Regions from separate parts of the Kitasatospora sp. CM 4170 genome, predicted to be linked through region 2. Evidence: riboswitches for the same ligand, from Rfam matches in the RefSeq annotation. Region 2 holds a riboswitch; each other region holds the start of a gene.
The links. A riboswitch is a leader RNA that binds a small molecule or an ion and turns the genes downstream of it on or off. The one in region 2 is predicted to bind S-adenosylmethionine.
Positions count from the first base shown of each region.

Region 1: linked by a shared signal. The riboswitch ahead of RMN57_RS12010 (aminotransferase class V-fold PLP-dependent enzyme) and the one ahead of thrC (threonine synthase) in region 2 are both predicted to bind S-adenosylmethionine.
Region 3: linked by a shared signal. The riboswitch ahead of RMN57_RS32660 (IclR family transcriptional regulator) and the one ahead of thrC (threonine synthase) in region 2 are both predicted to bind S-adenosylmethionine.

Region 1 covers NZ_CP134877.1:2,954,547-2,962,381, forward strand. Annotated here, with positions in the region: gene RMN57_RS11990 (NYN domain-containing protein) at 1-273, opposite strand, end outside; gene RMN57_RS11995 (hypothetical protein) at 599-868, opposite strand; gene RMN57_RS12000 (rhomboid family intramembrane serine protease) at 1,068-1,850, shown strand; gene RMN57_RS12005 (Lrp/AsnC ligand binding domain-containing protein) at 1,892-2,173, shown strand; gene RMN57_RS12010 (aminotransferase class V-fold PLP-dependent enzyme) at 2,195-3,577, opposite strand; SAM riboswitch class IV at 3,626-3,743, opposite strand; gene trpD (anthranilate phosphoribosyltransferase) at 3,851-4,927, opposite strand; gene RMN57_RS12020 (hypothetical protein) at 5,076-5,501, opposite strand; gene RMN57_RS12025 (heme-copper oxidase subunit III) at 5,898-6,518, shown strand; gene RMN57_RS12030 (c-type cytochrome) at 6,706-7,515, shown strand; gene RMN57_RS12035 (Rieske 2Fe-2S domain-containing protein) at 7,524-7,835, shown strand, end outside.
Region 2 covers NZ_CP134877.1:5,177,215-5,185,049, forward strand. Annotated here, with positions in the region: gene RMN57_RS22150 (trehalose-6-phosphate synthase) at 1-70, opposite strand, end outside; gene RMN57_RS22155 (glucosyl-3-phosphoglycerate synthase) at 109-1,149, opposite strand; SAM riboswitch class I at 1,328-1,462, shown strand; gene thrC (threonine synthase) at 1,480-2,763, shown strand; gene RMN57_RS22165 (MoaD/ThiS family protein) at 2,792-3,070, shown strand; gene RMN57_RS22170 (cold-shock protein) at 3,630-3,833, shown strand; gene groL (chaperonin GroEL) at 4,226-5,848, shown strand; gene RMN57_RS22180 (hypothetical protein) at 5,937-6,296, shown strand; gene RMN57_RS22185 (hypothetical protein) at 6,392-7,033, opposite strand; gene RMN57_RS22190 (PadR family transcriptional regulator) at 7,107-7,460, shown strand; gene RMN57_RS22195 (hypothetical protein) at 7,457-7,835, shown strand, end outside.
Region 3 covers NZ_CP134877.1:7,766,466-7,774,300, reverse strand. Annotated here, with positions in the region: gene RMN57_RS32660 (IclR family transcriptional regulator) at 437-1,150, opposite strand; SAM riboswitch class I at 1,346-1,488, opposite strand; gene RMN57_RS32655 (GDSL-type esterase/lipase family protein) at 1,603-2,811, opposite strand; gene RMN57_RS32650 (LuxR C-terminal-related transcriptional regulator) at 3,081-5,396, opposite strand; gene RMN57_RS32645 (heparin lyase I family protein) at 5,463-6,194, opposite strand; gene RMN57_RS32640 (GNAT family protein) at 6,520-7,107, opposite strand; gene RMN57_RS32635 (SpoIIE family protein phosphatase) at 7,208-7,835, shown strand, end outside.

The DNA.
Region 1 (7,835 bases), 2.2 Mb from region 2:
GACGTCCATCGGGTCGGCGGCCGCGGGAACGCTGCCCGACTCCAGGGCCCGGACGAGGTCGGGCTGGCCCAGCCGCAGCCGCTCCGCTATCCGCACCCGGAAGGCCGGCTCGGACTCCAGCGCCGCGGCCAGCGCGGTGGCCGCGTACTTGGCCCGCCGGGCCGGGGTGAACTTGGCGTACTGGCGCAGCGACTGCGGCAGCTCGCCGGGGGGCAGCCCGCCGAGCGCGTCGGCGGCCAGGCCGACCACCCGGCGACGCACGCCCTCGGGCAGCGGCCGGTCGAGCTGCTCGGCGGCGCGGCCTGCCGCCGGCTCCTCGCCGGGCTCCTCACCGGCGGCCGGCTCGGCCGGGGCCGCGGTTGCGGACGGGGCGGCCTCGGTCTCGGCCGCGTCCGGCGCCTGCGCGTCCACAGCGGGCTGCCGCCCCTGCGGCCCCGCGGGCTCGTTCGCTGCGTCCACCACGTCCTCGGCTCCGATCCTGGTCCAGCGGGTACGGCCGACCGCGGCCGTCCCTGTCGTCACGCTCCGTGCGCTCCGCCTGTCATTCTCCCGTGCGGTGGGCGGCCCTGCCGCCCGCCGCCCACCGCACGGCCCGGCATCAGCCCTGCTCGGCGTCCTCGGCCGGCGCCGCGTCCTCGGCGCCCGGGCGGGCCACCAGCTCGACCTGGTCCACCGCGTTGCACCAGCGGCAGCGCACCGACTCGACGGTCTCGCTGTGCACCTCGGTCTCCTCCACCTTGGACTCGCCGGCCAGGTCGAAGTGGAGGAACTCGGTCACCCGCAGGGACCGGGTCACGTCGAAGCGGGTGAGGTTGCCGCAGAGCGTGCAGCGCCAGCGGGTCTCGGGCGTCAGAGCGGGGACGGTCATCGGGGATCCTCTCGGTGGTCCCTGGGTGGGCTCAGGCGCTCCCCCCGGAGCCCCGGCATCGGCGGCGGGAGGCGGGAATGCCCGCCCCAAGCCTATTGCCTGGGGCAACCACCGCGGCCACCGGTCAGGGCGTTCCGCAGTTAGCCCACCTGCCGCACGCCCGGTGTCACCGGTGCCCGGCGGAGGGATGCTTGGCCGCATGGCGATCCCGGTCCTCGACCACACCGGCGCGCGGGGCGGTCGCCCGGTCGCGACCGTCCCGGCCGTCAGTTACGCCCTGATCGCACTCAACACCCTCGTCTTCCTGCTCGGCCCGGCCGCCGGCATCAACCCCCTGTACGGCCGCGGGCAGGCGCGGGTCTGCGCCGAGCAGCGGTACGAGCAGCGCTGGGGGGCCGTCCCCGCCGAACTGCTGGCCGGCCGGCCGCTGACCGCCGAACAGCTGGCGCAGGCCCCCGACCCGGTGCCCGGCTGCCCGGCCGCCCCGACGCCGGGCAAGCACCCGGCGCTCTCGGTGCTCAGCGCGCTCTTCCTGCACGCCGGCTGGCTGCACCTGCTGGGCAACCTGCTCTTCCTGCACGTCTTCGGCCCCACCGTCGAGGAGCGGTTCGGCCGGGCCCGGTTCGTCCTCTTCTACCTGGCGGCCGGTTCGCTGGCGACGTACGGGTTCGCGCTGGCCGAGGCGCACGCACCGGACTCCACCCGGGTCCTGATCGGTGCCTCGGGGGCGATCTCGGCCGTGCTCGGCGCCTACCTGCGGCTGCACCCGCGGGCCCGGGTCACCACGCTCGTCCCGCTGCTGCTCTTCCTGCCGCTGCGGTTCCCGGCCTGGCTGGTGCTCGGGCTCTGGTTCGCCCTCCAGTGGTGGTCGGTGCACTCGGCCGGGCCCGGGGTGGCCTACCTGGTGCACGTCATCGGCTTCGCGGCCGGCTTCCTCTTCGCCTGCACGCTCGCCACCCGTCCCCCGCGACGCCCCGGCTGACGCCCGATACCCTGGCGGCACCTCACAAAGGAGCCGGAACAGTGATCACCGCCATCGTCCTGATCAAGACCAGCGTCGACCGCATCCCGGAGATCGCCGAGGCGATCGCGGCCATCGAGGGCGTCAGCGAGGTCTACTCGGTCACGGGCGGCTACGACCTGGTGGCGATGGTGCGGGTACGCCGCCACGACGACCTGGCCGAGGTCATCCCCGGCCGGCTGAACAAGGTCCCGGGCGTGGCCCACACCGAGACCCAGATCGCCTTCCGCACCTACTCCCAGCACGACCTGGAGGCCGCCTTCGCGCTCGGCCTGGACGAGTAGCGCCCGCCCGCAGGAGCCGGCTCAGCCCGCGCGCCGGCCCCGGTCGACCTGCACCGCCGCGACGCAGCGGCCGCCCTCGTTGCGGTAGGTCCACGCCGCGCCGTCCGTGACCAGCTCGCGGACGGCGGTCAGGAACCGCTCGACGTGCTCGTCCGGGGTGCCGGCACCGAAGCTGACCCGGATCGCGTTCAGGCTCCGCTCACCCGGCAGCGACGGCTCGGGGGCCCCGCACTCGGACGGCGCCACGTCCTCGTCGCCGAGCAGCGTGCGCACCAGCGGGTGCGCACAGAAGAGGCCGTCGCGCACCCCGATGCCGTACTCGGCGGAGAGCGCGGCCGAGAAGTGCGAGCTGTTCCAGCCCTCGACGACGAAGGAGAGGACGCCCACCCGCGCGGAGTCGGCGCCGAACAGGTTCAGCACCTTCACCTGCGGGATCTCCGCCAGGCCCGCCGTGAGCCGGGCGGCCAGCTGTTGCTCGCGGGCCTCCAGCGCGTCCCAGCCGGCCTCGGTGAGCGCCCGGCAGGCCGAGGCGATGGCGTAGGCGCCGATCACGTTCGGCGAGCCGGCCTCGTGCCGGGCCGGGCCGGTGTTCCACTCCACGGCGACCGAGCCGTCGGCCTCCCGGGCGACCGTCCGGGTCGCGCCGCCGCCGGCCAGGTAGGGCTCGGCCGCGTCCAGCCAGTCGGCACGCCCGGCCAGCACCCCGGCACCGAACGGCGCGTAGATCTTGTGGCCGGAGAAGGCGATCCAGTCGACGCCCAGCTCCCGGACCGAGACCCGGTGGTGCGGGGCGAGCTGGGCGGCGTCCAGCACCACCCGGGCGCCGTGCCGGTGGGCGGTCCGGGTCAGCTCGGCGACCGGCCAGAGCTCGCCGGTGACGTTGGAGGCACCGGTGACGCAGAGCAGCTTGGGGCCCTCGGGCGCCGCGGCCAGCGCGGTGTCCAGGGCGGCGACCGCCTCGGCCCGCGAGCGCGGGGCGCGCAGGTAGGTGACGGCCAGACCGGCGTGGGCCCAGGGCAGCAGCGAGGCGTGGTGCTCGGTCTCGAAGGCGAAGACCCGGGTGCCCGCCGGAACGGCGCCGGCCAGCAGGTTGAGCGAGTCGGTGGTGGCCCGGGTGAAGACCACCTGGTCGCCCTCGCGCAGGTCCAGGAACTCCGCGACGGTGCGGCGGCTCTGCTCGAACAGGTCGGTGGAGAGCTGGGAGAGGTAGCCGGCGCCGCGGTGCACGCTGCCGTAGTAGGGGGCGTAGGCGGCGACGTCGTCCCAGACCCGCTGCAGCGCCGGGGAGCTGGCGGCGTAGTCGAGCGCGGCGTACTCGACCTTCTCACCGTCGGCGAGCGGGACCTGCACGTCGCGGCCGAGGACGGCGAGCGGGGCACGGACTGCGGTGGGGAGCAGGGACACGGGTGCACTCCTTCACGGGGTGAGGACCCCGGGGTGCATGTCGCCCGGCGTCCGCGCTTGCCCCGCGGGCGGATCGCCACGGAGCCCGGTCCTCACCCAGGGCACCCCGCCACGGACGGAGGGTTGCCGGACAGCAAGCTGGGGCTTCGCGCTGTCACTCATGACCTGGCCAAGACTCTAGGTCGCGCCCGCCGGGTGGTCAAACAGCGGTCCGCCATCCGGACAGCACGAGGGGCCCGCGGGAACGCCTCCCCGCGGGCCCCAACTGCCTTCTCACGCCTTGCTGGTGGCCTCCGCCCAGCGCTTCAGCAGATCCTGCGCGGCACCGGAGTCGATGGCCCGGGCGGCCCGCGCCATGCCCTCCGCGAGCTGCTCGGCGAGCGGCGCACCGGTGAGGTCCAGCGCCACCAGGGCCGAGGCCGTGTTCAGCAGGACGGCGTCCCGCACCGGCCCGTGCTCGCCCGCCAGCAGCCGGCGGGCCACGTCCGCGTTGTACGCCGGGTCGCCGCCGCGCAGCGCCTCGATGCCGACCGGCTCGATGCCGACCGTCCGCGGGTCGAAGGTGGTCTCGGTGACCTCGCCGTCGCGGACGACCCAGACCCGCGAGGTGGTGGTGATGGTCAGCTCGTCCAGGCCGTCGTCGCCGCGGAAGACCAGCGCGCGGGCGCCGCGCCCGGCCAGCACGCCGGCGATCAGCCCGGCCAGCCGGGTGTCGAAGCAGCCGACCGCGTGCGCGGTCACCCGCGCCGGGTTGGTCAGCGGGCCGAGGATGTTGAACGCGGTCGGGACGCCGAGGTCGCGCCGGGCGGTCGCGGCGTGCCGCATCGAGGGGTGGAAGCGCGCCGCGGAGCAGAAGGTGAGGCCGACCTCCTCGGCCACCTCGGCCACCCGCCGGGCGGACAGGTCGAGGCCGATGCCGAGCTTCTCCAGGACGTCCGAGGAGCCGCTGGCGGAGCTCGCCGCCCGGTTGCCGTGCTTGACCACCTTGGCGCCGGCCGCGGCGGCGACGATCGCGGACATGGTGGAGATGTTCACCGTCTTGGCCCGGTCGCCGCCGGTGCCCACGATGTCCACGGCCGGGCCGGGGATGGAGAGGGGCTCGGCGTGCGCGTACATCGCGTCCACCAGGCCGGTGACCTCTTCGACCGTCTCGCCCTTGGAGCGGAGCGCCACCATGAACCCGGCCACCTGGGCCGGGGAGGCCTCGCCGCTCATGATCCGGTCCATCGCCCAGGAGGTGGCGGAGCGGTCGAGGTCCTCACCCCTCAGCAGCGCCGACAGGACGTCGGGCCAGGTGCGGACCACCTGCACGGGGTCGTTGCCGCCGTTCGCAGGGTTCACGTTCACCATGGCTGACTCCAGCTCTTGTCGGTTCCCGGAAGGGATGTCCGTACGGATGGAGCCAGCCTATCGAGCGGCGGGACGCCGAGGTCCCGCCGCCGGACTTCTTCTCTCGTACTGAGACGGCGCCCGCGGCGCGCGCCCCCGGGGGTGGGATCTAGTGGACGGCGGGCGTCCGCTTCGCCACCCGGGCCCGGAGCAGCGTGGCGGCGGCCTCCGCGAGCGCGACCGGGTCGACCGGCCGGGAGATCGCGGCGTCGGCGCGGCTCCAGGCGGCCAGCCAGGTGTCCTGCGGCCGGCCGATCAGCACCAGCACCGGCGGGCAGCCGTAGATCTCGTCCTTCAGCTGCCGCCCGAGCCCCAGCCCGCCGGCCGGCACCGCCTCGCCGTCCAGCACGCAGAGGTCGACGCCCCCCTTCTCCAATGCCTTCAGCACCGCGGGGTGCGTCGCGCACTCCAGGTAGTCCAGCTCCGGAAGGTCCTCGGCGGGCCGGCGGCCGAGCGCCGTCAGCACCTGCTCGCGGGTGTTGCGGTCGTGGCTGTAGACGAGGACGGTCAGCGTCTCGTCGGACTTGTACGCCATGGGCCCTGCTCCCTCACGTGTGATCCGGACCACGTTCACCTCACTCCGGATGCTACTCCCGATCACCCCCCGCCGAGGCCCTCCCGCGCGATCCCCCTCAAGCCGCCGCGCCCCCGGCTCACCCTCCCGGAGGACGGCCCGTCACCCCCGCGCACGCAGTCCACCCGTACGGCCGACTGCGGGGCCGCTCCCCTTACTTCCCGGGCCCCCCGCAGCGGTGCAGCGACACGCTGGGCAAGGGGGTCGAAGGGGTCCGCGAAGAACCGTCAGAAAAGGGACACGCCGCTGCTCAGTCCCCGTCCGGACGCCACGTCCGCCGCCACCGGGGCATACCGCACGCACCGGACACTCCGAGGGAGACCCCCCGGCGTGAAGACGGAATAAGGGACCGACATAATGTCCGTCGTGGCGACAGCAACAGCAGTAGAAACCGGGCACGCGCACGGATCGGTCAACCGGCCGAACATGGTCAGCGTCGGAACGATCGTCTGGCTCAGTTCCGAGTTGATGTTCTTCGCGGCCCTCTTCGCGATGTACTTCACGCTCCGCTCCGTCAAGGGAGCCGAGTTCTGGACCGAGAAGGCGCACGCCCTCAACGTGCCCTTCTCCTCGGTCAACACCACGATCCTGGTGCTCTCCTCGCTGACCTGCCAGCTCGGCGTCTTCGCCGCCGAGCGCGGGGACGTGAAGAAGCTCCGCTCGTGGTTCGTCATCACCTTCGTGATGGGCGCGATCTTCATCGGCGGCCAGGTCTTCGAGTACACCGAGCTGGTCAAGAAGGACGGCCTCTCGCTGTCCTCCGACCCGTACGGCACGGTGTTCTACCTGACCACCGGCTTCCACGGTCTGCACGTGACGGGTGGTCTGATCGCCTTCCTGCTGGTCCTGGGACGGACTTACGCAGCCAAGCGCTTCACGCACGAGCAGGCCACCGCCGCGATCGTGGTGTCGTACTACTGGCACTTCGTCGACGTCGTGTGGATCGGCCTGTTCGCGACCATCTACCTGATCAAGTAACCAGCTGATCAGGTCGCTGGCCACCGGCGCACGGCCCCGCCCTCACCGGCGACGGGCCGCTTCGTCCGGTGCCGACGCTCCCACCGACCGACCGCGCGCGCAGCCCTAGAGAGGCAGCCTCGTGCCGGCCAGACCGGCCGCCGGGTGCACCCACCAGTCGACCAGATCCTGACACCGGGGTTATTCCGTGAAAAAGCTCTCCGCACGACGGCGCCACCCATTGGCGGCGCTGGTCGTCCTACTTCTCGCCCTGGCGGCAACCGGGGGGCTGTACGCCGCGTTCGCGCCCGCCGACAAGGCGCAGGCCGACGTCGCCGCGCAGTCGCTCGCGATCGATGAGGGCAAGAAGCTCTTCGCCGTGGGCTGCTCCTCCTGCCACGGCCTGAACGGCCAGGGCAGCAGCGACGGTCCGAGCCTGGTTGGCGTCGGCTCCGCCGCGGTCGACTTCCAGGTCGGCACCGGTCGCATGCCGGCCCAGCAGCCCGGCGCCCAGGTGCCGCGCAAGAAGACCATCTACTCGCAGGCGCAGATCGACCAGCTCGCCGCCTTCGTGTCCTCGCTCGGCCCCGGCCCGGTGACGCCGACCGAGGAGCAGTTCACCTCGACCAACCCCGAGGACATCTCCAAGGGTGGCGAGCTGTTCCGCACCAACTGCGCCCAGTGCCACAACTTCGCCGGCCAGGGCGGTGCCCTGACCAAGGGCAAGTACGCCCCGTCGCTGGAGGGCGTGGACGCCAAGCACATCTACGAGGCCATGCAGACCGGCCCGCAGAACATGCCGTCGTTCCCGGACACCACCATGCCCGAGGAGCAGAAGAAGCAGATCGTGGCCTTCGTCCGCCACACCACCAACGATGAGCCGAACCCCGGTGGTCTCACGCTCGGCAGCCTCGGTCCGGTGACCGAGGGCCTGTTCGGCTGGATCTTCGGTCTCGGAACGCTCATCGCGGTCGCGATCTGGGTCGCCGCCCACACCACCAAGGCCAAGAAGTCATGAGCCACGACATGTCAGAAGAGAAGCTCCCGGAGTCGCACGGCTCCGCCGGGCACCACGAGGTGGCCGCCCACGGCGACCCGTTCGCCGACCCGGGCCTGCCGGCCCACGAACCGCGCCGCACCGACATCGACGAGCGGGCCGCCAAGCGCGCGGAGCGCCAGGTCTCGCTGATGTTCGTGGTGTCGATGCTCGCCACCATCGGCTTCATCGCGTCCTTCGTGGCCATCGACCCGGACAACATCATCTACGTCTGGCCGCTGGGCCACATCAGCGAGATGAACTTCGCCCTGGGCATGACCCTCGGCCTGGCCCTGTTCATG
Region 2 (7,835 bases):
CCCGGTTGGAGGCCACCAGGACCGGGGCGGTGCCGGTCGGATTCGAACGCTCGGTCGTGAGATCGCCCATGATGGGTAGGTTGCCGGGGGCCCGGGGCCGCAAACCCCTCAGCGGGGCAGGTGGCGGCCTGCGTACTCGGGGACGGTGTGCATCGGGGGCCGTTCCAGGGCCGTGACCGGGTGGGTGTGGGCGGTGAACTCCCTGGTCTCCGGATCGCGGGTGAACTGGGTGAGCAGCGGGTGCACCAGATCGGCGGAGGCCTTGAGCCGGTGCGTCCGGTCGAGCCGTTCGAGTGCGGTGCGGTAGATGGTGGCGGCCATCCGGCCGAGCGCCTGGCCGTCCTGGTGGCGGTGGTGGCGCACGCCGACGTCCACCTGGGCCAGGGCGTCCAGACCGGCGGTCTCCAGTGCGTCGACCAGCAGCCCGAGCTCGACGCCGTAGCCGGTGGGGAAGGGCAGCCGTTCGAGCAGTGAGCGGCGGGCCGCGTACTCGCCGCCGAGCGGCTGGACGAAACCGGCGAGTTCCGGCCAGTGCAGGTTCAGCAGGGGGCGGGCGACCAGTTCGGTGACCCGGCCGCCGCCGGACGGGACCACCGCGGCGTCGCCCGCGGCGGAGTCGCTCGGCGTCACTTCGAGCGGCCGGTCGTACATGGCCTTGACCAGCTGGATGCCGGGGTCGGTGAGCAGCGGCCCGACGATGCCGGAGACGAAGGCCGGGTCGAACTCGCGCAGGTCGGCGTCGATGAAGCAGACGATCTCGCCGCGGGTGACCAGCAGCGAGCGCCAGAGCACCTCGCCCTTGCCGGGGGCGGCGGGCAGCCGGGGGAGGATCTCGTCCCGGTGGACCACCCGGGCGCCGGCCGCGGCGGCCACGGCGGCGGTGCCGTCGGCGGAGCCGGAGTCGACCACGACGAGCTCGTCGACCAGCGGCAGGCGCTCCATCAGCTCCCGGCGGACCGTCCGGACGATGTCGCCGACCGTGGCCTCCTCGTCGAGTGCGGGCAGGACGACGCTGACGCTGCCCGCGCGGCCGGCGGCCCGCTTGGCCTCCAGCAGGGTGCGCACCGGACGGTCGGCCGCGCTCCACGAGCGGCGGCGCAGCCAGGACGCCGCCTGCGGGACGAGCTCGGGTGTCGGGTCGGCGGGCACGGGTCTCTCCTCGGCGGGATCGGGTGGAGCTGATCGGGGTGGAAGGGGCGGGTGGAACGGGCCATCTCGCGTGGCGGACGGTCCCGTTCAAGCTTCACGCCTTCGGATACAGTCTTCGTACAGCGGTCGGACCTTCGCACGCCGGGGTCGCCGCTGAGCACGACCGACAACTTCACAGAGCTCATCCAGAGGGACTGAGGGAACGGCCCGTTGACGTCCCGGCAACCTTCTCGCGCGGCTGTCGTCACAGGCCCCGGCGGGACAGGTGCCAATTCCGGCCTGTGGCGCGACCGCGCCGCGGGGAAGATGAGGAGAGAGGCCTCCGCCACCATGGCTATCGACACAGCCGCACCCGTCAGCACCGTTGATCTCGGCCCCGCCGCCGCGCTGTCCTGTCGCGAGTGCGGCACCCGCTTCCCGCTCGGCCCCAGCTTCGCCTGCCTGGAGTGCTTCGGGCCGCTGGAGATCGCGTACGACTTCGGGAGCGAGGGCGCCGAGGCGCTGCGCAAGCGGATCGAGTCCGGCCCGGCGTCGATCTGGCGCTACGCCCCGCTGCTGCCGGTGCCGGCCGACGTCGCCACCAAGCCGAACCTGAACCCGGGCTGGACCCCGCTGGTCAAGGCGGACAACCTGGGCCGCGAGCTCGGCTTCACCGCGCAGCTGCACATCAAGGACGACTCCGGCAACCCGACCCACTCCTTCAAGGACCGCGTGGTCGCCTGCGCGATCGAGGCGGCGCGGGCGTTCGGCTTCACCACGCTCTCCTGCTCCTCGACCGGCAACCTGGCCGGCGCGGTGGGCGCCGCGGCCGCCCGGGCCGGCTTCAAGTCCTGCGTGTTCATCCCGCACGACCTGGAGCAGGGCAAGGTCGTCATGGCCGGTGTCTACGGCGGCGAGCTGGTCGGCATCGAGGGCAACTACGACGACGTGAACCGCTTCTGCTCGGAGCTGATCGGCGACCCGGCCGGCGAGGGCTGGGGCTTCGTCAACGTCAACCTGCGCCCGTACTACGGCGAGGGCTCCAAGACGCTGGCGTACGAGATCTGCGAGCAGCTGGGCTGGCGCCTGCCGGAGCAGATCGTCATCCCGATCGCCTCGGGCTCCCAGCTGACGAAGATCGACAAGGGGCTGCGGGAGCTGGTGAAGCTCGGCCTGGTCGAGGACCGGCCGTACAAGATCTTCGGCGCCCAGGCCGAGGGCTGCTCGCCGGTGTCGGCGGCGTTCAAGGCCGGCCACGACGTGATCCGCCCGGTCAAGCCGGACACCATCGCCAAGTCGCTGGCGATCGGCAACCCGGCCGACGGCCCGTACGTGCTGGACATCGCCCGGCGCACCGGCGGTGCGGTCGAGGACGTGACGGACGTCGAGGTGGTGGCCGCGATCAAGCTGCTGGCCCGCACCGAGGGCATCTTCGCGGAGACCGCCGGCGGCGTCACCGTCGGCGTGCTGAAGAAGCTGGTCGAGACCGGACAGCTGGACCCGGCCAAGGAGACCGTCGCGATCAACACCGGCGACGGCCTGAAGACGCTGGACGCCGTCTCCGACGCCGGGATGACCGCCGTCATCCGCCCGACGCTGGCCTCGTTCCGCGACGCCGGCCTCGCCTCCGCCTGACCCACCCGCAGCTAGGAGAAGCCCCCCCATGAGCGCCAACGTCCGCATCCCGACCATCCTGCGCACCTACACCGGCGGCGCCGCCGAGGTGAGCGCCGAGGGCGCCACCCTGGGCGAGGTGATCGCCGACCTGGACCGTAACCACGCCGGGATCGCCGCGCGCGTCCTGGACGACACCGGCAAGCTGCGGCGTTTCGTCAACGTCTACGTCAACGACGACGACGTGCGGTTCGCGGAGGGCCTGGCCACCGAGATCAAGGACGGCGCTAGCGTCTCGATCATTCCGGCGGTGGCCGGCGGCTGCTGAGCCGTCCGACCGCCGAGTCGGCCGCCCCGGGACGGAATTCCGACCCGGGGCGGCCGGTCGTATTTTGGCGGGAATATTTGCGGTCCCAGTCGGAGTAGAGTGTGGCTCGACCGGGAACGGGGCTCCCCTCCCCCTCGCACCGGTGGTCGAATCCGTCCGCGCCCGCACCGCCGTTTCCCGTCCGGCCGCCGAGGCCGTAGACCGCTCCGCGGCCGTGAAACATGTCAGGCCGATGTCAGAATTCTTCAGGGGATTTGGGTAATTCGTCCGCTATGTCCGGCGTGAATTGCGACGTTCCTTCCGATTCCGTCGGATCTGCCCCTTGGCGGGCCCGGTGAATTCACGGCGATTGGGCCTGTTGCAGAGGGCGTCGATCCGGATACATTCAGCCGCGGTCGACGCAATCGCCCGTGCACCGGACGCCGTTCGGTGGTCTCGGCGGGGATTGCGGCGTGCACGGCTGTGCCCAGGGGGGGTTCCCCGGGCCGGCCTCAACCAGACCCGCACCCGCAGACCCGCGGGCGCGTGAAGGGCCAGCACAGCACTAGGGGAGTTCGGAATGGCTCAGGGCACCGTCAAGTGGTTCAACGCGGAGAAGGGTTACGGCTTCATCGCGGTCGACGGTGGTGCGGACGTCTTCGTCCACTACAGCGCGATCCAGATGGACGGCTACCGCACCCTTGAGGAGGGCCAGCGGGTCGAGTTCGAGATCTCTCAGGGGCAGAAGGGCCCGCAGGCGGACATGGTCCGCGCGGCGGTCTGACCTTTCCGACACCCAGGAGTTCGGCTCGGCCCATCGGCTGGTGCACCTCTTGCTTCGCGGCGGGCCCGCACGACACGTGTCGTGCGGGCCCGCCGCCGTGTGCGGGGGCGCGGGTGCGGGCCGGCCGCGGGGCGCGGTCCGGGCCCGTCGGCGGGCCCGGTGCGAGCGCGGCGCGGGGGTGCGGCGCGGCTCGCGGGTTGGCGATTGGGCTTGCACTCGCCTACCCGGAGTGCTAATCATTGGCGTTAGCACTCACAGCGTGAGAGTGACAGCGGACCGGGTCGGTGAGGCCCCCGGGAGCGGTAGGGGAAAGGACCCCCGCACACCAGGGCCGTCCGTCGCGGGCACCCCTTGGTCCGAGCAGTCGACCGTGTCCCGGAGGACCACTTCTGATGGCCAAGATCATCGCCTTTGATGAGGAAGCTCGCCGCGGCCTTGAGCGTGGCATGAACCAGCTCGCCGACGCAGTGAAGGTCACGCTCGGCCCCAAGGGCCGCAACGTCGTGCTGGAGAAGAAGTGGGGCGCCCCCACGATCACCAACGACGGTGTCTCCATCGCCAAGGAGATCGAGCTCGAGGACCCCTACGAGAAGATCGGCGCGGAGCTCGTCAAGGAGGTCGCCAAGAAGACCGACGACGTCGCGGGTGACGGCACCACCACCGCCACCGTGCTGGCCCAGGCGCTCGTCCGCGAGGGTCTGCGCAACGTCGCCGCCGGCGCCAACCCGATGGCCCTGAAGCGCGGTATCGAGAAGGCCGTCGCGGCCGTCTCCGACCAGCTGCTGGCCCAGGCCAAGGACGTGGAGACCAAGGAGCAGATCGCCTCCACCGCCTCCATCTCGGCCGCCGACACCCAGATCGGCGAGCTCATCGCCGAGGCCATGGACAAGGTCGGCAAGGAAGGCGTCATCACCGTCGAGGAGAGCAACACCTTCGGTCTGGAGCTGGAGCTCACCGAGGGCATGCGCTTCGACAAGGGCTACATCTCGGCCTACTTCGCCACCGACCTGGAGCGGATGGAGGCGACCTTCGAGGACCCCTACATCCTCATCGCCAACTCCAAGATCGGCTCGGTCAAGGACCTGCTCCCGCTGCTGGAGAAGGTCATGCAGAGCGGCAAGCCGCTCGTCATCATCGCCGAGGACGTCGAGGGCGAGGCCCTGTCGACCCTGGTCGTGAACAAGATCCGCGGCACCTTCAAGTCCGTCGCCGTCAAGGCCCCGGGCTTCGGCGACCGCCGCAAGGCCATGCTCGGCGACATCGCCATCCTCACCGGTGGCACCGTGATCTCCGAGGAGGTCGGCCTCAAGCTGGAGAACGCCGGCATCGACCTGCTGGGCACCGCCCGCAAGGTGGTCATCACCAAGGACGAGACCACCATCGTCGACGGTGGCGGCGACAGCGAGCAGGTCGCGGGCCGCGTGAACCAGATCCGCGCCGAGATCGAGAACAGCGACTCGGACTACGACCGCGAGAAGCTCCAGGAGCGCCTCGCCAAGCTGGCCGGCGGCGTGGCCGTCATCAAGGCCGGCGCGGCCACCGAGGTGGAGCTCAAGGAGCGCAAGCACCGCATCGAGGACGCCGTCCGCAACGCCAAGGCCGCCGTCGAGGAGGGCATCGTCGCCGGTGGTGGCGTCGCGCTGCTGCAGGCCGGTGTCGCCTTCGACAAGCTGGAGCTGGACGGCGACGAGGCCACCGGTGCCAACATCGTCAAGGTCGCGCTGGAGGCCCCGATCAAGCAGATCGCGACCAACGCCGGCCTGGAGGGTGGCGTCGTGGTGGAGAAGGTGCGCAACCTCCCCGCCGGTCACGGCCTGAACGCCGCCACCAACGAGTACGTCGACCTGGTCGCCGAGGGCATCATCGACCCGGCCAAGGTCACCCGCTCCGCGCTGCAGAACGCCGCCTCCATCGCGGCGCTGTTCCTCACCACCGAGGCCGTCATCGCCGACAAGCCGGAGAAGGCCGCTGCGGCCGCCGGCGGCGGCATGCCGGGCGGTGACATGGACTTCTGATCCCTCGCCGGATCGGTCAAGTCTTCGATCGCACGGGCGGTTCCCCTCGGGGAGCCGCCCGTGCGGCGTTCTCTGGGAGAATGGACGGATGGCTTCCGCAGATGACATCGAGACCGCGCTGCACAGTGCGCGGGCACTGATCCTGGCCGACCTGACCGCCCGGGACGTGGCGGACGCCGCCGTGGTGTCGCTGGTCGAGAAGGCGGTGACGCACCGGCGCTGGTGGCTGGAGCAGTGGCCGGACGGCACCGAGTACGTGCTCGGGCTGGTCGCCCAGGACGTCCAGGACGCGCTGCTGGAGGCGTACGGCCGCTGGCCGCTCTGCGCCGCGTGCGCGGCGGAGGGGGATCCGCACGCGCTCAGCGTGGAGCCCGAGCTGGGGCCGGACCCGCACTGGGTCTGCGGCAAGGAGGGCGCCGTGGTCGCGCCCGTCGGGCAGCTGGCCTGAGGCCGCCCGCCCGGGCCCGTACGCGTGAAGTCGTCCGCGGACGGGCCCGCACGTCCGCGTGAGGCCCGGACGCCCGGGCCCGTCCGCGAGAGACCCTAAGCCTCCAGCGCGCCGAGTTCGGTGGCGAGGTTGGCCCGGGCCCGGGCGTCGAACCGCTCGTGGGCGGCCGGGGTGCGGTAGAGCGCGGGGAGCGCCAGCAGCTGCCGCAGGACCGCGGCCCGCCCGGCCCGGAAGTCCGGCTCGGGGACGAAGGCGTACTCCGCCCGCACGGCCTCCGCGTAGCCGGCGTACGCCTCCGGGGCGCCGCCGAGGACGGCGAGGTCCGCGTCGCAGAGCACCTCCCCGTCGCGGTCCCCCGGCTCGGGCCGGTGGGTGACGGTGAGCCGGACCAGCCGGACCACTTCGGCCACCCGCTCCGCCGACAGGCCCGCCTCGGTGAGGGCCCGGGCGGCGAGGGCGGCGCTGCGCTCCTCGTTCTCGGAGCGGTCCGGCCGGTAGACGGCGTCGTGGAACCAGGCGGCCAGCCGGACGGCGTCCGGGTCCGCGGCGTGCGCGGCCAGCGCGTCCACGTGGTCGAGCACCGCCCGCAGGTGGGCGGTGGTGTGGTAGCGCCGCTGCGGCTCGGCCCAGCGGCGCAGCAGTTCGCGCCCGGAGGGCTCCGGGTCGGCGCTCGCGCCGCAACGGCGGAGCAGGGCGGTCCAGTCGGCGAGCAGGTCTCGGTCGGGCATGGGGGCCATTCTGCTGGGTGCGGGCGGTCGATCCGGCGATTCCTCTGGACTGTATATGTCGCTGACCGGTATATGTAGTCCCATGACAGAACGAGCCATGCAGGAGCCCACGATGCTCCTGCTCACCGCGCTGGCCGATGCGCCCAGGCACGGCTACGCGCTCATCCAGGAGGTCGCCGCGATCTCCGACGGTCGGGTGAAGATGCGTACCGGCACGCTCTACGGTGCCCTGGACCGGCTGCTCCAGCAGGGCCTGATCGAGGTCGCCGCCGAGGAGGTCGTCGACGGCCGGGCCCGCCGCACCTACGCGCTCACCGGTGGTGGCCGCGAGGTGCTGGCCGCCGAGGCCCAGCGGCTGCGCGCCGTCGCCGAGGAGGCCCAGCGGCGGCTGGCCGTCGCCATTGTCCGTCCGAGGGTCAGGGGGGCCTTCGCATGACCGATTTGACCCTGAGGGCCGCCCTGCGGCTCTACCCGGCCCGTTACCGCCGGGAGCGGGCCGACGAGATGGCCGCCGTCTTCGCCGACACCACGGCGGGCTCCGGACGGCTGTCCACCGCGCGGGAGGCCTTCGACCTCGCGGCGTACGGCCTGCGCATCCGGACCGGGTTGACGTCCAGTTCGTCGGGCGGGCGGTTGACGGCGCTGACGGCGCCGCTCGCCGCCGGCGCGTCGGCCGGGCTGGCCGCCGCCTACCATCTCGTCGGGCACTCCTGGCTCCACGTCGAACTCCCCGACGGGGCCAGGGACGTGCCGTTCTTCCTGGTCGTGGCGGCGATGACCACGCTGCCGGTGCTCGGGGCGGTCGCCGCCC
Region 3 (7,835 bases), 2.6 Mb from region 2:
CCAGCTTATCAGACGTTTTCCGCTCCGTTTCCGGGGCTTCGTTCATCCAACTCGCCGGTGTCTTCTGCGGCTGTTCGCCCCGTCCGACGTTTCAAACTCTAGCCGACCCCCGCTCCGAAAAGCGAATCCGGCCACAATCCCGATAAACACACACGCCGAATAGACCCTGCCCCGAACAGGAGTGCGACAAGACGCAATCCAGCCCGGAAGGGAAGGAGTGGTGTTTCAAGGGATCGGCCGCCCCGGGACCGTCCGCGCCGATGCGTGTCCGGTGCTCCCTGCCGAGCGACTGGGCGAGATTACTCCTACTCAGCGCAGGAAACAAACTGCCCGTCCCCCATCACCCGGGCCTCCCCCTCTACGGGCTCCGCCGCGCAACGGCGGAGCCCGTCCGACCGCCGGCGGCGAACCGCTTCACGAAGAGGACGCGAACCGATCAGGACTGGCGCAGGGCTTCGGTGAGGCGGGCGGCCGCCTCGACGACGGCCTGGGAGAGGTGGGCGCCGGGGTGGCGGGTGAGCCGCTCGATCGGGCCGGAGACCGAGACCGCGGCCACGACCCGGTTCGACGGGCCGCGGACCGGCGCGGAGACGGAGGCGACCCCGAGCTCGCGTTCACCGATGGACTGGGCCCAGCCGCGCCGCCGTACGCCGCTGAGGGCGGTGGCGGTGAAGCGGGCGCCCTGCAGGCCGCGGTGGAGCCGCTCGGGCTCCTCCCAGGCGAGCAGGATCTGGGCGGCGGAGCCGACCTTCATGGGGAGGGTGACGCCAACGGGAACGGTGTCACGCAGACCGGAAAGGCGCTCGACGGCGGCCACGCAGATCCGGATCTCGCCCTGTCGGCGGTAGAGCTGGGCGCTCTCGCCGGTGACGTCGCGCAGGTGGGTGAGGACCGGGCCGGCGGCCGCCAGCAGGCGGTCCTCACCGGCGGCCGCCGAGAGCTCTGTGAGCCGGGGGCCGAGCATGAACCGGCCCTGCAAGTCCCGTGTGACCAGTCGGTGCTGTTCGAGTGCGACGGCGAGCCGGTGGGCGGTGGGGCGCGCCAGGCCGGTGGCGTTGACGAGTCCGGCCAGGGTGGCGGGACCGGCCTCCAGGGTGCCGAGGATCGAGGTGACCTTGTCGAGCACGCCGACGCCGCTCGTGTTCTCCATGGATGGGTACTCCGTCTCAGATCCCGCGAGCAGCAGGGCTTCGCTCGCGGACGCTCCCCGCGGGGAGCGGGGGGGTGGTCAGCGAGTGCAGGCCGGAGAAGTCGGCCGATTGCCTGCGCCGGGCACGAGACGGGTACGCGGAAGGACCGGGGCGGGAAGCGCCCGGGCGAAGGACAGCACAGAGAGCACCGTGTCTCCTCATCTTTCCCGCGCCACATTGGCGACAGGCCGGAGTTGGCACTGGTCCCGGACGGCGCGGCGCGTACTTCGGACGCCGAGTCGACCGGGGAGTTGCCGGGGCTTCGTAGGGCCGGTCCCTCCACCCCTCTGGATGATTCGCCAAGCACCATACAAGATTCCCCGGGCAACCCGCCAAAGGGCCTGTCGCCGCTCACCGGTGATGGCCGCCCCTCCCGGGTGGGGCCGGGAGGGGCGGCCCGTCGCGGGGCGGGCTACCGAGCGGTGAGGTACATGCCGGTGGAGTCGCGGCCAGCGGTGTTGCGGCAGGACCAGTTGCCGCCGCCCTTGGCGTCCAGCAGGGTCAGGCAGCGCCCGAGGGCCTGCTGGCCGTAGTAGTTGGGGTGGAAGGACTCCTCGATGGTGCCCTGGACCGTGGTGCCGAAGTCGAGGAAGCGGGCCCACTCGCTCCCGGTCGCGGTGGGCGGGCTGCTGGGGGTGGCCAGACGGGTGGCGGTGGAGCAGACCTCACGTCCCTGGAGCATGTCCCGGAGGTCGAGGAACTGCACGCCCTTGGCCGCGGCGACGCGCGCGAGCCGGTCGGAGATCTGCGGGACGAGGCGGTCCCGGGCCCAGTCGGCGTCCTGGTTCCAGAACGGGCAGCCGCCGGTGCTGGTCCGGCTCCAGCCGCTCTCCGGGTAGCGGTTCTCGGAGCTGCGCGGAATCGGGGACGGGTACGACTGGAGGACGATCCGGTAGCTGTCGGGGGCCTGGCCCGCCTGGGTCATGACGGCGCGGATCTCGTCGATGGACTTGGCGACGCCGGCCATGGCCTCGTCCATCCGGGAGTCGACGGCCTCCTGCTGGTCGTCGTGGCAGTAGGAGTTCCAGATCTCGTAGTCCTGGACGCAGGAGATGATGACGTCGGCGAAGCCGAGGTCGTTGCCGCCGATCGAGAGGGAGACGAGCTTGACGTTGTAGTTGCGGGCGACCTGGGCGAGCTGGTCGGCCTGCGGGGCCTCGCCCTTGTAGGACTGCCCGCCGCCGGCGGCGCGGGGGATGTTGGCGGAGGTGGCGCCCGAGCAGGCCAGGTTGATCTGGTACTGCGCGGTGGTGGGGGCACTGCGGATCTCGGCGACGTCCGAGCGGTCGCAGCCGTTGCCGGCGCTGGCCCCGTAGACCCGGGACGGGTCGTACGAGCTGCCGGTCCAGGCCCGGTCGGTTCCGGCGCGGCTAGTGGAGGTGCTGAGGCTGTTGCCCTTCCAGCGGCCGGCTTCGCCGGAGATGTAGCTGTCTCCCATGGCGACGGCGGCGGTGGGGCTGGCGGCCGTGGGGCCGGCGGCCGTACGGCTCACGGCGGTGGGGCTGCCCGCCGTGGGGCTGTCGGCGGCCCGTGCCGGGGTGGCGGCGAGGGCCAGTGGCAGGGCCAGCGCGGCCACGGTCAGTGGCGCGAGGAGGCGGGAGGTGCGGCGGCGCGCGTGCACAGCGGCTCCAGAGGTGTGTCCCGGGCACTGGGGTGGTCCCGGGGGTGAGGGTGGGGGTGACGCGACCGGCCCGCTGGGCGTGCTGCGCACTGTTGTGCGGGACGCACGTGGGGGCTGGGCTCGGGTCGTGGGCCGGCGTGTCGGAGCAAGCTTCGGGGCCGTGGGCCGGTACGCGACAGCGTGGAATCACCTGCTCGCCCCGGCCCGACCGGTCACGTACAACCACGTGGCCGGTCGGACCGCCGGACACGGCGCCGGGGACCGGGGGTTCAGCGCGGGGTGGCGCGGAGGCCGAAGGCCCAGGTCGCGATCTGGAGCCGGGAGGTGACGTCGAGCTTGGTCATGACGCGCTGGACGTGGCCCTCGACGGTGCGCGGGGACAGGACCAGGCGGGCGGCGATCTGCTTGTCCGTCAGGCCCTCGATCAGGAGGTCGACGACCTGCTGCTCCCGGGCGGTCAGGGGAGAGCGCCCGGGCGCGGCCCCGGCGGGCGGGGCCGGTTCCCAGTCGAGGGCGAAGGCGACCGCCTGCGACAGGGACATCTCGGCGCCGGTTCGCTCGGCCCCCGCCAGCTGCTCCTCGGCGAGGTGGCGGCGCAGGAGGGTGCGGCAGGCCTCGCGGTGGTTCAGGAGGCGACCGAGCGCGGGCGGCACGACGCCGATCCGCTCCCACACCGCCTGGGCGGCTCCCAGCAGGACGGCACCGTCGGCGGCCGATCCGGCCTGCGCGGCGGTCCAGGCGAGGACCTCCAGGGTCTGCGCCGTGGCGAAGAGGTTGTGTCCGGGCTCCTCCACCCTCAGGGCGTCCTTCAGGGCGGTGCGGGCGCCGTCGAGGTCGGCCGCCAGCCAGCGCTGCAGCCCGATGACCCACAGGGCGTACCGGCGGGACCACTGGGCCTGATGGGCGTCGCAGAGCGCCAGGCCCCGGTCCGCGTAGTGGCGCGCGCGGGGGTCCGCGGCCAGGGTGCAGGCGACGGCCAGCAGGAAGAGGGTGGTCCACTGCGCGCCCGGGTCCTCCGTCGCGGTGTGGTGGTCGAGGGCCCGGTGCAGGAGCTCGACGGCCTGGGCGAAGTCGTCCCGGAACAGCGCGCTCAGGCCGGCGAGCTGGTCGGCGAGGGCGTGGGTGGGGCCGTGGTCGAAGCGCTCGGCGATGGCCCGGCACTCGGCGAGGCGCGCGGCGGCGGTCGGCGCGTCGCCGCGCAGGAGGGCGAGCCAGCCGTCGGCCCAGAGGGCCTTGGCCCTGGCCGGGGTCGGCGTGGTGCCGAGCACGAGGGTGCGGTCGAGCCAGTACCGCTCCTCCTCCAGGCAGCCGTGTCCGAACCGGTGGCTCCAGAGGGCGGCGACGAGTTCGAGCGCCCCCTGGGCCTCGGTGGGTGAGGTGAGGCCGAACTCGACGGCGGAGCGGATGTTGGCGTGGTCCCGGCGCAGGCGGGCGAACCAGGCGCTCTGCCGGGGGCTGAACCAGTCGGCCTCGGCGCGGGCGGCGAGATCGCGGTAGTGGTCGCGGTGGCGCCGCCGGGTGTCCGCCTCGCGTCCCTGCTCGCGCAGCCGGGCGAGACCGTAGTGGCGGAGCGTCTCCAGCATCCGGTAGCGGGGCTCCCCGGAGTGCGGTTCGCGGATCAGGACGGACTTGTCCATGAGTGCGGCGAGCGTGCGGAGCACCGCCTGGCGCGGCAGGTCCTCGCTGTGGCAGACGGCCTCCGCCGCGGCGAGGTCGAAGCCGCCGTGGAAGACGGACAGCGCGGTCCACAGGTGACGCTCGCGGGGCGTGCAGAGGTGGTGGCTGGAGTCGATCGCCGCGTGGAGGGTGCGGTGCCGCTCCGGCACGGCGCCGCCGGTCGGCGTGGGCAGGTGCGGGCAGGCGTCGAGCCGGTCCAGGATCTGCCGGACCGGAAGGACGCGCATCCACGACGCCGCCAGCTCGATGGCCAGCGGGATGCCGTCGAGGCGGGCGCAGATGTGGCCGGCGGCGGTCCACTCCTCCTCGCCGTGCGGGAATCCGCCGAGGACCGCCCGCGCTCGTTGGACGAAGAGCCGGACCGCGGCGTAGCGGGTCAGGGCGTCTGGCCGCGGGAGGTGCTCGGCGTCGGGCGTGGCCAGGGGCGGGAGGTCGAGGATGTGCTCCCCGTAGACGCCGAGCCGGTGGCGGCTGGTGGCGAGGATCCGGAGCCCGGGAGCCGCCGTGAGCAGTGTGTGGATCAGCGGTGCGCAGTGGTCCGTGAGGTGTTCGCAGTTGTCGAGGACCAGGAGCAGCCGCCGGTCGGCGAGGTGGTGGACGAGCGGCGTGAGCGGGTCGAGGGTGCTCTCGTGGTCGACGCCGAGGGCGAGGCCGAGGGTCTGGGCGAGTCGGTCGCCGTCCTGGAGGTGGGCGAGGTCGATCAGGCGGGTGCCGTCCGGGAACGCGGGTTGCAGGTCACGGGCGGTGCGCAGGGCGAGACGGGTCTTGCCGATCCCGGCCGGCCCGGTGACGGTGACCAGTCGCGACCGGGTGAGTAAGCGGCGTGCTCGGGCGAGTTCACGGCTCCGTCCGACGAGGCTGTTGGTCTCTGCGGGGATGGCCTGTTCCCCAGGTCGGGTGAGATGCATGGTTCATGACAGCGCGTCGCGGCCCGGGCGCGCCACCGGTCCGGGGTCAGTGGCCGGCCCTGTGCCCTACGAGCCGGCGGTGGCCGCCTCCAGGGTGGTCGCCATGACCGGGCTGGTGAAGGTGTTCGTCGCGTCCCCCGAGGAGGGGTGGTAGGAGCCCCACTTGAGGTAGTTGCGGTCCCCGTCCCAGGTGGTGCCCTTGAAGGTTCCGGAGCCGGTGGTGAAGGTCTGCTTCACGCCGTCGAACCAGAAGTCGATGGTGCCGTCGGTGCGGCCCAGGCGGATCTTCAGCGCGTAGGAGTGCCACTGGTTGTTGGCGGTCGGCGCGGTCCACAGCGTGTGCGCGACGTGGTCGGTGTCCCACTCCTGGAGGCGGATGCGCCCGGTCGTCGCGTCGATCTCGATCGGGTGGTTCGCCGTGTCGGTGCTCGGCGAGCACTTGAGCTGGAAGACGTAGCGGCTGTTCGAGTCCTTGATGTCCACCTTGGACGACCAGCCGAGGTAGAAGGTGTCGCCCTGCTTCAGGTCGGGGCTCAGCGTCTCGCAGCGCTCCTCGCCCGCCGCCTGGAACGCCCGCCACACGCTGCCCTTGGCGGGGTCCTTGACGACACGGAGCCCGCCCGGGGCGCACTGCACGGCGGCGAAGGAGGACGGGCCCTTGCCGGTGCTCGGGCTCCACAGGACCTTGCCCGCGGCGGCGGCGGAGCTGCCGGCGGTGGCCCAGCCGCAGGAGATCGCGAGCGTGGTGAGGGCCACGACGCCGACGACGGTCTTGCGGTGGTCGGACAGCAGGGACATGCCTCTCCCGGGGTGAACGAGTGGCCGGAACGGACTCCGTCCGGACCGATCGGCCCGGACGCACCCGGCGATTCGACCACCTGGCGAGGGGTCGGGCCAAGGAGGCCGGGCGACAAGTGCACTTTCGGGCACTCGTCGGTCGACCGCCGGGCGGAGCGTCCGCCCTCGGCCTACGGGCGGTCGGCGGCTCCCTTCGGGCCGTCGAGGGCACGCCCCGGCTCGCGGTCGACGACGTCGCGTGGGCCACCCCCGAGCGTCGGTCGAGGATTCGAGGATTCGTCACCACCACTTCGGTGATTGCGGTCACCGCCGGGAACGGCACCGTTCAGGAGAGCCCGGCGCCCCAGCCGCTCCGCCATTCGTTGGCGAGCAGCGCGTACACGAGGGTGTCCCGCCACGTGCCGTCGCAGCGCCGGGCGTGTCGGCGCAGCGGGCCCTCGCGGACGGCGCCGAGACCCGACAGCGCGAGCTGGGAGCGCACGTCGAGATGGTCGATCTGCCACTGCACCCGGCCGAAGGCCAGGTGCTCGAAGGCGTGGCGGAGCAGCAGGAGCTGGGTCTCGGCCGTCACCGGGGTGTCCCAGGTGGATCGCGCGGCCCAGTGCCAGCCGATGTCCAGGCGCTCGTCGGCGAGCGCGACGTCGGTGTACGCGATCCACCCGGCGGCGCGGCCGGTGTCGGCCGGGACGATCGCGAACAGCACCGCTCCTCCCGCGGCCTGCTGGGCCAGCCGCTGTTCGACCAGCATGCGCATCTCACCGAGGGTGTACGGCGCCACCACGGGAAGCCACTGCCAGAGGTCGTCGTCGCAGCTGCCCGCGAGGTGCAGGTCCGGTACGTGCCCCGTGGTCAGGGGTTCCAGCCGGGTGTACCGGCCGTGGAGGACTACGGGCGTTGGGGGCCGTGGTGCCATGCCGAGCAGGCTAACCCCGGCCCTGGATTCTTCACAGGGGTTCGCAGCGTGCGCCTGGTCTGCCTTGACAGCGCCGCCGGCCGGACGTAGAGCGGGAAGCATGAGTCGGCACGAGCCGGTGGAACGGGCGACACCACGGGTCGGGAACGACACGGCGACCCACCCGGACACGGACGCCGCGGCCGGTCCGGACCGTCGTGCGCAGGCGGCCGGGGCCGGGGAGGCCGACGGTGTGGCGGCAGAACGCGAGGACGCCCTGGTGGCGGCCGTCGTCAAGGCCATCGGGGAGACCGGCGCCCATGCCGGGAGCGTCTTCCTGCGCTCCCGGGACGGCCGCTCGATCGTCCTCGCCGCCACCTGCGGTCCGGCGCCGTCCCTGCTCGGCGGCTGGCGGCTCATCCCGGTCAACAGCCCCATTCCGGTGGCGGCGGCCTACCGGTCGGGCCGGACGGTCCATCTGGCCGACGCGGGCGAGACGGCGCGACGCTATCCCCAGCTCGCGGTGGCCCTGCCGTACGCGTTCGGCTCGGCGTCGGTGCCGGTCAGGGCCGGGCAGGAGAGTCTGGGGGCGCTGGCGGTGGTGTGGGGGGCGCCGGCCGGGCGCCCGAGGCTGTCCAGGACCCAGCTCCGCCGCCTCCGGGCCATCGCCAACCGGCTCGGCACCGCCCTCGCCGACCTCCGGGACCGCGGCGCCGCCTTCGACTACGACGCCGCGACGGTGCCCGTCG